DNA from 3 places in the Emergencia sp. genome. Region 2 is predicted to be linked to each of the others. Evidence: riboswitches for the same ligand, from Rfam matches in the RefSeq annotation. Region 2 holds a riboswitch; each other region holds the start of a gene.
The links. A riboswitch is a leader RNA that binds a small molecule or an ion and turns the genes downstream of it on or off. The one in region 2 is predicted to bind cobalamin.
Positions count from the first base shown of each region.

Region 1: another riboswitch for cobalamin. It lies ahead of ACMQ5W_RS08380 (energy-coupling factor ABC transporter permease); the one in region 2 lies ahead of ACMQ5W_RS14175 (hypothetical protein).
Region 3: another riboswitch for cobalamin. It lies ahead of cbiD (cobalt-precorrin-5B (C(1))-methyltransferase CbiD); the one in region 2 lies ahead of ACMQ5W_RS14175 (hypothetical protein).

Region 1 is NZ_DBFWLQ010000009.1:17,948-22,175, forward strand. Features, by position in the region: gene ACMQ5W_RS08375 (SpoIIE family protein phosphatase) at 1-947, shown strand, start outside; cobalamin riboswitch at 1,059-1,241, shown strand; gene ACMQ5W_RS08380 (energy-coupling factor ABC transporter permease) at 1,480-2,229, shown strand; gene ACMQ5W_RS08385 (energy-coupling factor ABC transporter substrate-binding protein) at 2,232-2,579, shown strand; gene cbiQ (cobalt ECF transporter T component CbiQ) at 2,566-3,342, shown strand; gene ACMQ5W_RS08395 (energy-coupling factor ABC transporter ATP-binding protein) at 3,351-4,190, shown strand.
Region 2 is NZ_DBFWLQ010000021.1:9,177-13,404, forward strand. Features, by position in the region: gene ACMQ5W_RS14165 (ABC transporter ATP-binding protein) at 1-739, shown strand, start outside; gene ACMQ5W_RS14170 (ECF transporter S component) at 718-1,653, shown strand; cobalamin riboswitch at 1,702-1,909, shown strand; gene ACMQ5W_RS14175 (hypothetical protein) at 2,233-2,463, shown strand; gene ACMQ5W_RS14180 (DUF4430 domain-containing protein) at 2,623-4,228, shown strand, end outside.
Region 3 is NZ_DBFWLQ010000024.1:168,870-173,097, reverse strand. Features, by position in the region: gene ACMQ5W_RS15915 (cobalt-precorrin 5A hydrolase) at 1-15, opposite strand, end outside; gene cobM (precorrin-4 C(11)-methyltransferase) at 15-764, opposite strand; gene cobI (precorrin-2 C(20)-methyltransferase) at 768-1,454, opposite strand; gene cbiD (cobalt-precorrin-5B (C(1))-methyltransferase CbiD) at 1,455-2,576, opposite strand; cobalamin riboswitch at 2,680-2,873, opposite strand; gene ACMQ5W_RS15895 (NUDIX hydrolase) at 3,041-3,595, opposite strand; gene miaB (tRNA (N6-isopentenyl adenosine(37)-C2)-methylthiotransferase MiaB) at 3,607-4,228, opposite strand, start outside.

The DNA.
Region 1 (4,228 bases), on a different contig from region 2:
AAATTTATGGGGCCGCGGCTGTGATGGCTTTATTTATCGCTGTACCCAGCAGCATCATCACCAGGTTGTGGTGCATCGGTGAAGAACGGTTTTGCCAGCAGTCGGCTACGGGGGCAGACCTGAAACTAGAAGCCATTAAGCGGGATTTGATGAAAAAGCGGGAGGTCTTTCTCAGTCTGAGCAAGCTGTACAGTGCGGGGATGGATAATAAGCAGATTGTCTCTTACCAATTTGACGGCATGGCCAGGACGGTCAGCGAGCTGATGACGGATTTAGACGGTCGAGGAGCATCATCAGCTGAAAAAAACGCGCCTCAGATTTTGGTGGGCAGTGCATCTTATGCTTTCGAGGCGGTGTCAGGGGACAGTTGTCTTTCTTTCTCCTTCGGTAAAAATAAACAGGCTCTGATTATCAGTGATGGTATGGGGAAGGGCAGTCGGGCGGCCACAGAAAGCAAGCTGGTGGTTACGACGCTTTCCAAGCTGCTGGCGGCAGGCTTTGATGTGGACATCGCCATGAAAACAGTCAATGCGATTCTGATGACGGGAAACAGCGCGGAGATGTTCGCTACAGTGGATTTAGCCATTATAGATAAGGTGACCGGCAGAGCGCAGATTTTTAAGATGGGCGCTGCATCCACCTTTGTAAAACATAATGGCAGTGTATCTATGTTGAAACGGCCTGCGCCGCCGGTGGGGATTGTCGACGGACTGAAGCTGGAATACATCGACGTGAGACTGAAGCGGGGTGACCTGCTGATTATGGTCTCGGATGGTGTTACTGACTGCGACCGCCGCGACCCGGACGGCCTCTGGCTGAGAGAACGTCTGACAGAACTTGGCAGCCGCGACCCGGATACGGTGGCGGAATTAATCGTCAACAAAGCGGCGGAAAAATATGGAATTAGGGAACGGGACGATCTGACCGTCATGGTGGCAGCTATTTAAGCTGCCGCTTTTTTCTTGTCCAATGTTGCTGAGTTTGGTAAAGGACAGTTTACCGTGGTCTTTCTTCTTGTTTACCTTGACAAGAACGTAAATGTCGTAGTAGAATAAAATTACAATTGAATGTAGGAAGGTCCCCGAACAGGGGTTAAAAGAGAAGCAAGTGAGAGACTTGCACGGTCACGCCGCTGTGAAGACGTAGCCACATCTCAACAATGTCACTGGGAAACTGGGAAGGCGCAGATGTGAGTGTTTGATGTCTAAGTCAGAAGAACTACCTGAATACAGCCAATTTGCACAAGGTTACGAACGATGGCCGGGTGTGAACACGCATGGAAACCCAGAAGCAGTGTCATTGCTGATGGATTCCAGCGAGACGCCTGTCTGTTTCGGACAAGCGTTTTTTTAATGGTCCTGCCCCAATTTTCACAGAAAATTGAAGGGAAGTCCTTATTCTTTAACGCGCCAGCCTGTGGCTGGCTAAGCGTTAGTCGTAAAATGCGTGAATTTTTGTTTATTCATGAAAGGAGAAAAAATGACAAAAAGGCAAAAACTGACTTTATCAATTGTTTCAGCGCTCTCTGTTGCATTCGGACTCGTGCCGACGGCAAGTGCGATGCACATTATGGAGGGTTATTTACCAGCGACGCACTCTCTGGTATGGGGGATTATCTGTGTTCCCTTTGTGGTATGGGGGTTTATTTCCATCAAGAAAACCCTCAGTGAAAATAGAAAAGCAATTACTGTTCTGGCCATGGCTGGAGCATTCATATTCGTTATATCGTCACTGAAGATTCCCTCTGTTACAGGAAGCTGTTCTCACATGACGGGAACGGGTCTCGGCGCGATTTTGTTCGGACCTGCTTCTGTCAGCATCCTGGGAATTATCGTATTGTTATTCCAGGCGATTCTGCTCGCCCACGGTGGTTTGACTACATTGGGAGCAAATACTTTTTCCATGGCCATTGCAGGACCATTCGTTTCCTTTGGCGTGTATAAGCTCTGTGAGAAGTTAAAGGTCAACAAGATGGTTTCTGTATTTTTAGCGGCAATGATCGGTGACATCTTTACATATTGTGTAACAAGCATTCAGCTTGCTGTCGCTTATCCGTCCGAAGTAGGTGGTGTCATGGCTTCTGCCGTGAAGTTCCTGGGCGTGTTTGCCCCGACACAGCTGCCACTGGCAATCGTTGAAGGAATTTTGACCGTGGTCATCGTCATCGGCTTGGAATCTTTTGCAAAACCTGAGCTGAGATCCATCGGATTCATAAAGGAGGGCAGATAATCATGGAGAAGAAGACTAAGAGCAGAAAAGGACTGGTCATCGTCCTGCTGGTTATCGCCATACTCATCGCTGTCATCCCTTTTTTTGCACTGAAGGGCGCGGAATTCGGCGGTTCTGACGATGCAGGAAGCCAGATGGTGGCGGAAATTCAGGGCAGTGAATATACGCCTTGGTTCGAACCGATTTTGGAACAGTATCTAGGGGGAGAAATTCCCGGTGAAATTGAAAGTCTGATATTCTGTCTGCAGACAGGTATCGGCGTGGGGATTGTGGCCTTTATCATGGGCCGTTTCTACGAGAGACATAAATGGAAAAAGGATGAAGAGGTAGAAAACAGTGATAGTCATTGATAAGCTCTGCTACTTATCAAAAATCAGATATGTTAACCCAGCTGAAAAGTTTGCCTTCGCGGTGCTGACTCTCATATTCTGTATTGTCAGTCGTTCCATCGTGATGGGACTTTTCATCATGGTTCTTAACAGCTTTCTGACCATAAAAATCGGCGGAATCTCAGCCAGGAGGTACGGCAATCTCATGCTGGTACCTCTGGCTTTTCTGCTTCTCAGTACGGCCGCCATTATCGTCAACGTATCAAAGCATCCTCTGGACGCCTTTGCCCTGCAGATTGGCAGTTGGTTCCTGACCGGCAGCTGGGATTCTGTCTTACACGGTCTTCAGCTGATTGTGACAGCCTTAGCGGCAGTTTCCTGCCTCTATTTCCTGTCGCTGAATACGACCATGACGGACATTCTGTCTGTCTTGCGAAAGATGCACTGCCCGGCTCTGCTTTTGGAACTGATGCTCTTGATTTACCGATACATCTTTGTCCTGCTGGATGTAGCTTACTACATTTCCACATCCCAGAATGCCAGGTTGGGACACAAGGATCTTCGTACATCGATCAAATCTTTCGGCGGCATGGTGCAGGCTCTTTTCATCCGAGCCATGAAACGCTCAAGAAACCTCTACGATGCTATGGAGGCAAGGTGCTACAGTGGAGAAATCAAAGTGCTGGAGGAAAATCACGACGTCAGCAAGAGAAACATCATAATGATTGCAGTATTTGAACTCGTTCTTTTAGGGTTCACCGTATTTATAAAATTGCAAGGATAGGAGTTCTGATGAAAGATATCATCATCAAAGCAGAGGAGTTATACTTTTCCTACGACGACGAAAAGAGCTATTCTCTCAACGGTATGAGTTTGGAAATTGAGAGAGGGAAAAAGGTAGCCTTTATGGGGGCTAACGGAGCAGGGAAATCCACTTTTTTTCTATGTCTCAACGGCATTCACAGGCCTGCCGGCGGAACCCTGTATATTGATGGAGAAGCTGTTGATTACAGTAAGAAGGGCCTTTTGAACCTGAGGAGCAAAGTAGGCATCGTCTTTCAGGACCCGGACAATCAGCTCTTTTCTGCATCAGTATTTCAGGAAATCTCTTTTGGTGCTTTGAACGTCGGCATGAGTGAAATGGACGCCAAGGAGGCGGTGGAACAGGTGATTGAGACCCTGGAAATTACGCCTTTTATGGAGAAACCGACCCATTCTCTCTCCGGCGGTCAGAAAAAGCAAGTGTCCATTGCAGACGTCCTGGTCATGAATCCAGAAGTGATCATTCTGGACGAACCGGCTTCCTCTTTGGATCCAAAGCATACGGTCATTGTCAACAAAATAGTAGACATGTTGGTTGACCAGGGTATTACCGTGCTGATGTCCACCCACAATGTAGACTATGCTTTAGAGTGGGCAGAAGAAATCGTTCTGATTCACGATGGAAAGACACTGATGCAGGGAGCGCCTGTAGATGTGTTCTCAAATAGTGAGGTCTTGGAAAAGACCAATCTGAAGAAACCGGCAGCCATCGAACTCTTTGAAAGTCTGACGGCAAAAGGGGTTCTGCCGGCTGATCTGCCAGTTCCCAGAAGCCTCTCGGAACTGGAATCCTATATCGCAAGCCTTTAACCAATGTTATAAACTAAGACACTAAGAGACCGCGCTGG
Region 2 (4,228 bases):
CGCCTTAAAGGATGTATGGTTTCAATACAGCAAGGAGAGTGGTGAGGTGCTGCGAGGGCTGAATTTAAATGTGGAGCGGAACCAGTGGTACTGTTTGTTAGGGGGGAACGGTGTCGGCAAGAGCACCACGTTAAAAGTCATTTCAGGAATTCTAAAGCCCCAAAGAGGGTCGACCAAAGTGGACCGCACAAAACTTTCTATGCTGCCACAGAATCCGCAGGCTTTATTTACGGAAATTACAGTAGAAGAGGAACTGCTGGAAGCCCTCTATTATATAAAGGAACCTGATTCAGCAAAGATAGATCAAGTGAAAAGCATGTTGGCTCTGATGGAAATTGAGCATTTAAGGAAGGCAAATCCATATGACTTAAGCGGAGGAGAACAACAACGGCTGGCACTGGGGAAAATTTTGCTGCTGAAGCCGAAAATTTTGCTGCTGGACGAACCGACCAAGGGGTTAGATCCTTTTTTCAAGCGCACTTTGGCGGGAGTTTTACAAAAGTTGGTGGAGAATGACGTTACTATTTTTATGGTTTCCCACGATATCGAATTTTGTGCAGAGTATGCCGATCAATGTGCAATGTTTTTTGACGGCGACATTGTTTCTGTAGGAAGGCCAAAAGCGTTTTTTTCTGGCAACAGTTTTTATACGACAACTGCCAATAAACTTGTAAGAGAATGGCAAAGAGATGCTATTACCTGTGAGGAGGTGTCAGCATGGCTAAAAGCTATCATTTAACCCAGTACGAAGCTGCCCGCCGCAAAAGGACCCTGCTGTCTGCGCTGCTGATTTTTTTGGCAATGCCAGTTACTATTTTTATCGGCTTTCAGTTTGATCAGAATAAATATATGATAATCAGTGTACTGATCTTAATCTATACCATGCTTCCTTTCTTTATGGTTTTTGAAAATCGCAAACCGAAAGCGCGGGAAATCGTACTGATTGCCATGATGTCGGCACTTACGGTGTGTGTGCACATTTTCTTTCATATTACGCTCCCTATTCAGATTGGGACCGCCATGATTATTATTTCTGGCATCTCTTTAGGGCCAGAGGCGGGGTTTTTGATAGGGGCGATTTCCCGTTTTGTATGTAATTTTTACATGGGGCAAGGGCCGTGGACTCCTTGGCAGATGTTCTGCTGGGGCATTCTGGGGTTTCTGGCCGGCATGGCCTTTAACAAGGTGGATTTGGATCAATTAAAGTCGAGAAACTTTAAATTGATCATGGGACCGGTCATCTGTATCTTGTTCGGTCTGATTATCGCCTACGTCAGCTATCAGCTTTGGCCGGGAAGAGACGAATCTCTGATTGGATGGAGGCTTTATGCGTTTGGTCTACTTGGCTTACTGGCTGGCATGCTGTTACAGCGAAAGCGGCTGCCGGTAGATGGAATAACTCTGGCCTTGTTTACCTTTTTTACCACTTTTATCATCTATGGCGGCATCATGAATATCTGCGCCTTGGTGACATCGGCGGGGGTACCGGGAGGAAACAACCTCAGTTTAGAAAGCATGCGGGTCTTATATATTTCAGGCGCGCCCTATGACGCTTTCCACGCGGGTTCGGCGGCTTTCTGTATTTTCCTCTTTGGAAACAGTATTATCAGGAAGCTGGAAAGAATTAAAATTAAGTATGGAATATATAAGTAAGTGGTGTTGACAGAAATTTTGTGCACTGCTATACTGAAGATAATAAAGTTAAATATTTACGTTCTATGTTCTTCCCGTAAAGGGAAGCTAAGAGGGAAGCAGGTATAAGTCCTGCGCGGTCCCGCCACTGTAATTGGAGAGTTTTGATCAAAGGCTTACGCCGTCCACTGGACAAACAGCAAATCTGTTGACTGGGAAGGCTGATTAAAATGATGACCCATAAGCCAGGAGACCTGCATAGAATGGCATTTCTGCTGGCGGAGTACCAGTGAAAGAAAAACGATGAACAGTTAATACGGGCTGCAGCATTTTTGCTGCAGTTTTTTATTATGTAGGAAATATCGATGAAGTCGATATTGACGGAATATCAAAGAACGTACCTCGCGAAGAGTCGCCCCTTGCGGGCGACATGAGAAATAAGAATCTTGAAGCCCTAGCCCGATTTACTTTAAGTAAATCATTGGCAGGTCTCATGCGAAAAGTCCCCAAATCTCGATTTGACGGGCTTGACCGCTTGATTCCGTCATTTCCACGTTTTTTATTTTCAGATTTGATCATTTATGTTATGGAGGGAAACACATGGAAAACAAAATATCACAGTATGCTAACGGATTTTCTTTTCTTTTAAGTAAAGATAGCGGTGAGGCAGTCCTTACCTTCACGCAGAATCAACCTTGTTATGATGCAAGCACAGGTAAGTTCGACAATCAAGCAGGGAGGGAAATTGCAACCCTTGTATTGCCGTATAAGCTGATACGTGGCCTTTGCGACAGTCTTGAAAGCGCTTTAGAAAAAGAAGAAGGGAAATAAGTTGAAACAAAAGATGTAACCATTTTGGTGACATATATAAGCCGGACTTCGAAGATTCTGAGCACATTTATCGACGTCAGGCTGTGAACAATACGCACGAAGCAAGGTGATAAAGGTCAGTTTCGCTTTGCAGCGCCAACAAAAAGGAGGAAAGAACGATTGAATTGGAAATTAAGAAGTAAGTTGAAACAAATGGCCATCATACTCTTGGTAATGGTAACGGTTGTTACCTATATGCCGGGAATGGGTATGATTGCATATGGTGAAGACGGCGATGCTGTTGAAATAAGCAGTGAGCAGGATCTTAAGGATTTTGTGGCACGCGTGAATTCTGGCGATGTCGCAGTGAATGCGGCTCTGAAAGCCAATATTGAAGTATCTTCAGATTGGGTGCCTATTGGTAACGATGTGACATATAATGGTACCTTTGATGGGGAACAGCATAAGATTACATTTGCCGCCACAAGCACAGGACTAGTAGGAAATCTTGGCGGCACTATTAAAAATGTAATTACGGAAGGAGTAATCAGTGGAACTACCACTGTAGGAGCGATTGCAGGAACAACATCAGGATCCATTGAAAACTGTCTTAATACTGCAGCTGTTACCGTGAATGGTGATTACGCTGGTGGCATTGCAGCTAATATGACAGGCGGAACTATTACCTCCTGTGGCAATACTGGAGACATTAAGAATGAAAACTCTTCAGGTCGGCGGACGGGAGGAATTGCTGGGAGTGCTACCGCAGGCGCTATAACAAATTGTTATAATCGAGGGGCTGTAACATCCACAAGGAAAAGCTCGGCGTATTGTGCAGGAATTGCAGGAAATGCTGGCACATTGACGATTGAAAATTGCTACAGTTCAGGCACTGTAGGCGGTAGCGCTACAAGCAATTTTGGCGCGATTGCCGGTTGGGCAACAAAAAACACGATGATAAATAATTGTTATTACCTCGACACTAGCTGTACAAATGGGATTTCTGGATATGAGCTTCCTGAAGAAATAACAGGGCAGGTTATAAGTAAATCGACAGAGGAAATGAAAGCTTCTGATTTTGTAAGTTCGTTGGGCAGCGGATTCATGACAAAGGCAGGAGGCTACCCTGTTCTCTCGTGGGAAATTCCCACTGCAACAGTAACCTTTGACATCACACCAGAAGACGCTGTATTGACTGTCACATCAGGCGACAATGTTGTACATACATCAAACAAAGGTGGACAGCGAACAGTTGCCCTACCGCAGGGCGAATATAGTTATGCCATGACAAAAGATGGCTATACTGAAATGACGAGTAGTTTGACCGTAACAGCTGACCAGGCCGACAATGGGGAGACATTAAGCCCTATATCTGTAGCCCTTAACAAGGACAACTCTTTATGGGGAAATTTAACCTTTGAGGTTACGGGGTCTGCATCCTATAAAATAGTCGTAAAGGATGGGGACAAGGTGATAACCTCCAACGAAGCAAATGTGTATGAATTGCTGAAAAATAAGGAGTATACTTACACCATTTCGGCCGAAGACTGTGAGGAGATAGCTGGTCCGGTTACGCTTACAGATGGGGACGCAACAGAAAAAGTAACATTAAATCCAGTAGAATCAATCAGCGTAGAGGAAGGAACCGCTAAAACAGAATATTATGTTGGCGATAGACTGGACAAGAAATTGTCATTGAAGGTCAATTACGCAGATAAAAGTTCCAAAGTAATTGAATCGGGATTTGAGATAGCGGGGTTTGACTCTTCCACGGCGATAGAATCAC
Region 3 (4,228 bases), on a different contig from region 2:
TCCTACTTTCTCCATTATTTACTAGCCTCTCTGAATAAATGGGTAAAGGATGGGTCATACAGCTTGGATCTCTCATATTCACTGCCCAGGAATCCTCCGACCAAAATCAACGCCATTTTGTTGATGCCATTCTCTTCTGCGGCTTTTGCGATGTTTTCAACCGTCGTTCTCACGACCTTTTCGTCCGGCCAAGTCGCCTTGTACACAATCGCTGCCGGAGAATCCGGCGCATAACCGCCTTCGATCAATCGCGCAGACAACTCTGCCAGCATGGTGGATGTAAGAAATACAACCATCGTAGCGCCGTGAGAAGCCAATTTTGAAATTTCCTCTTTTTCGGGAACCGGTGTTCTTCCTGCCATTCTGGTCAAAATCACTGTCTGGCTTACGTTTGGCAGTGTATATTCTGCGTTCAGGGCGGCCGCTGCACCTATAAAGGAACTGACCCCCGGCACGGATACGTACTCCAGAGATTCTCTGTCCAAAATATCCATCTGTTCTCTGATAGCTCCGTAAATACAAGGGTCGCCTGTGTGAAGTCTGACAACATCTTTTTCTTTATTTTTCTTCATCACTTCGATGACCTCTTCTAATGTCATCTTTGCACTATTGAAAATCTGACAGCCTTCTTTGGCATAATCCAGCAGTGCCGGATTCACCAGTGAGCCCGCGTAGATGATAACGTCAGCTTTTTTAAGTAGTTCTGCTCCCCTCACAGTAATTAAATCTGCTGCACCAGGACCTGCTCCGATAAAATATATCATTGTTTATTTCTCCTTCTGTCTATCTTCTGAGGGAATAACGATTAAAGAAAAATAGCTGGACTGTTCTTTCAGCTCGCTCAAATCTTTGTAAACTCTTTCATTTTCCATGGTGGCGCATTCCACCATCATGGCGTTCTGCCTGATCAGGTCATCTCTCAGTGCCATGATTTTCTTACCAGATTTCATCAAAACTCTAGTTCCTTCAAGTTCTTCCGCCTGATGGCCTTTATAAGTCGCAGGCACGATATGCAGCATTTCATCTCTTTCACAGAGAGAAGTATTCAAGCTGGCTGCCGCACCGCAAAAGGAGGGAATGCCTGGAATGATGGCTGTATCAAATCCCTGATTTGTCAGTCTTCTGTGTACGTACATCACGGTACTGTAAATGGCAGGATCGCCCAATGTCAGGAAGGAAACGGTCTTGCCTTCTAACAGCAAGGCTCCGATTTCTTCTGCCGATTGGTCGTGGTATTGATCCAGCCGTTCCTTGTCCTTGATCATAGGCATATCACACTCTAAAAGGGTTTTGCCTTCTATATATGCCCCTGCAATTTTCAGAGCGATATTCTCTGAAGCGCCGCTTTTCGGCACTGCGATGACGTCGCTGTTCTTCATCGTGTTGATTGCCTTCAAGGTAATCAATTCCGGGTCTCCCGGTCCTACACCTACTGCAAAAAATTTACCTTTCATTTATATGTACCTTTCCGTCATCATATCAGCCCCAGGGCTTTTGATGATATGACTTCTATCTGTTGTAAACATGATTGTCTCAATCTCTGCCTGTCCTTTGAGCCGGAAGCGCAGATGGTAGAGCACCTTCTCTAAAATTCTATTCTTCACTTCCGCATAATAGGACTTGTCTTTGATCAAATCGAAGGCTTCGTCTGTGGTGACGCACTTCATAATCTGTTCTACGGTCTTCGCATCAGCACCGCAGATAGCGCTGTGAACGCCGATCACCTCCATTCTGCAGTCAGCATAAGCGGAATGGGTATTCATGACGCCCGCGGCAATTTTGATCAGTTTTCCGGTGTGCCCAACAAAGAGTATTTTCTTGAAACCCTTGTATTTGATGTAATCCAAAGCTTCACCAATGTAATTAGACACAGGCACCGCCCTTTCGATGTCCAGACCCAGATAATCCCGGCAAAAGTCCCTGCCGTAATTGCCAGGGGAGATGAGAATGTTTTCGGGGTCCTCCTCATATTGTTTGTCAATAACTGCTTTGATGGTGTCCACGAGCGCTTTCTCACTCATAGGGTCTACGATTCCAGTCGTCCCGAGAATGGAAATTCCCCCTACGATTCCCAGGCGGGGATTATAAGTTTTCTCCGCGATATCCTTTCCTTCCGGCACAGAAATGGTAATCTCTGCGCCGCAGTCTGTGCCGTAACGCTGCAAAATGCGCCGGGCATTTTCGATCATCATCCTTCTTGGCACCGGATTGATAGCTGGCTCTCCGACTGCACATTGCAGCCCCTTAGCCGTAACCAGACCCACGCCTTCGCCGCCTTTGACACAGATATCCCCCTCTGTGAGACGAACCTTGGCAAAGATCTTAGCCCCATGGGTCGCATCAGGATCGTCGCCGCCGTCTTTGGTGACCGAACAGCTGACCTGGTCAGGTTCGGCAGCTATATCTCCAATCTCAAAGGATGCTTTTTCTCCCGAAGGCAACGTAATGTCTGCTCGTGCCACTTTGCTGCCAAATAGCAGCATTTCCAGCGCCGCCGCTGAAGCGGCCGTCGCACAGCTTCCCGTGGTATATCCAAATCTCAGTCTTTTTCCATTCTTAACCGTAAATTTTTCCATATACTTCCTTACCAAAAACAAGAACCCGAATCTCCAGGACTCGGGTTCTTAATATCTTCTAAAATAAATTCTCCAATATTAACCTAAAACTCATATCCTGTGACTTTTATGGCCAAATATTGGGATGTCTTCCGACTTTGATCTCAGGCGTCTCACATGCACCTTCCCAAGGGGACCCCTCAGTGGCTGGCTTTCGCCTCGCATGAAACTCAATCATTACGGCAGCAGGACTGTTCAGGTTTTTCACCTGATTCCATATTACGACTTGTTCTGTCAACCAATATTTCTATTCAATTTCACTTCAACAGATAAAATTATATTATATTAAATTGACCGTGTCAACAGATTGGGGAGAAACTTTCATCGGCTTCTTGAGGATTTTCATTGTTTTTGTTAATTCAAAATCAATCTCGTCTCCTGATAGACTATCAATTGATAGTATTCAAGGAAAAAAACTGCTTTTTTCAAAGCAGTTTCAGCAGTTTCTCGTACACCCACGTCATCATCCACGGCTCACTGACGAATTTGTCGAGTTCATCACAAGGTATCCATCTGACACCGCTGTTTTCATCGGCTTTCACAAAGAGGTCTTGGCCCTCGTCCGCTTCCAAAAGATAGGTCAAGTTCATGTGCAGGTGCGAAGCAACGTAACTTCCTCGTTTGATATGCCCGTCCACGGTAATGATTTCTAAAGAACATGGTCTTTCTTTGACTGGCCGTACTGATGTGATGCCCGTCTCCTCGCAAGCCTCTCTGATAGCCACCTGCAGCAGATCCGCTTCTCCGTCAGCATGGCCTCCAGTCCAGGCCCAACTGTCGTAAATATTGTGGTATGCCATCAAAACTTTATCTCTCCTCCTATTGACAATCCACGATGATGCAGTAAAATGGGCGATCTGGTTGTCGCGAGTCAGACAATCCGCATTTGCAGTTAAGAATTGCAACATGATTTTCCGATCGCATGTTTCCTGTTCGCAGGTCGGTCTATAGTTTTCTACAATATGTTTCAGATTTTTCATATCCGCTGCCATCACTTTCTAAGTCTGCCTTCCAGGCTGAAGGTCTTCCCTTCCGTAATTTCTACGTCGATCAAATTACCGATCATGTCCTTTGTCCCTTCAAAATTGACTAATTTGAATCCGTCGGTCCTGCCCGAGAGGGTCTTGCTGTTGGTTTTGCTCGCTCCCTCCACGAGGACTCTTTCAATCCTTCCAGTATACTGGGCATTTTTCTCTGCGCTGATGGAATTGATCAGGTCTACCAGCCGATTAAACCGCTCATGCTTTACGTCTTCTGCCACCTGCTCCTCATATTTTTCTGCTGGAGTTCCCTTTCTAATGGAGTACAGGAAGGTAAAAGCAGAATCGTATCTCACCTTTCGAACCAAATCCAGGGTCTCCTCAAAATCCTCCTCAGTCTCGCCCGGAAACCCCACGATGATATCTGTAGACATGGTAATACCAGGCACAGCTGCTTTCAGCTTTGCCACCAGTTCCAGATACGCGTCTTTTGTATATTTCCTGTTCATTCTCTTTAGAATACGACTGCTGCCAGACTGTACCGGCAGGTGAATATTCTTACAGAGTTTATCGCAGTCCACAAAAGCTTGAATCAGCTTGTCCGATAAATCCTTAGGATGAGAAGTCATAAAG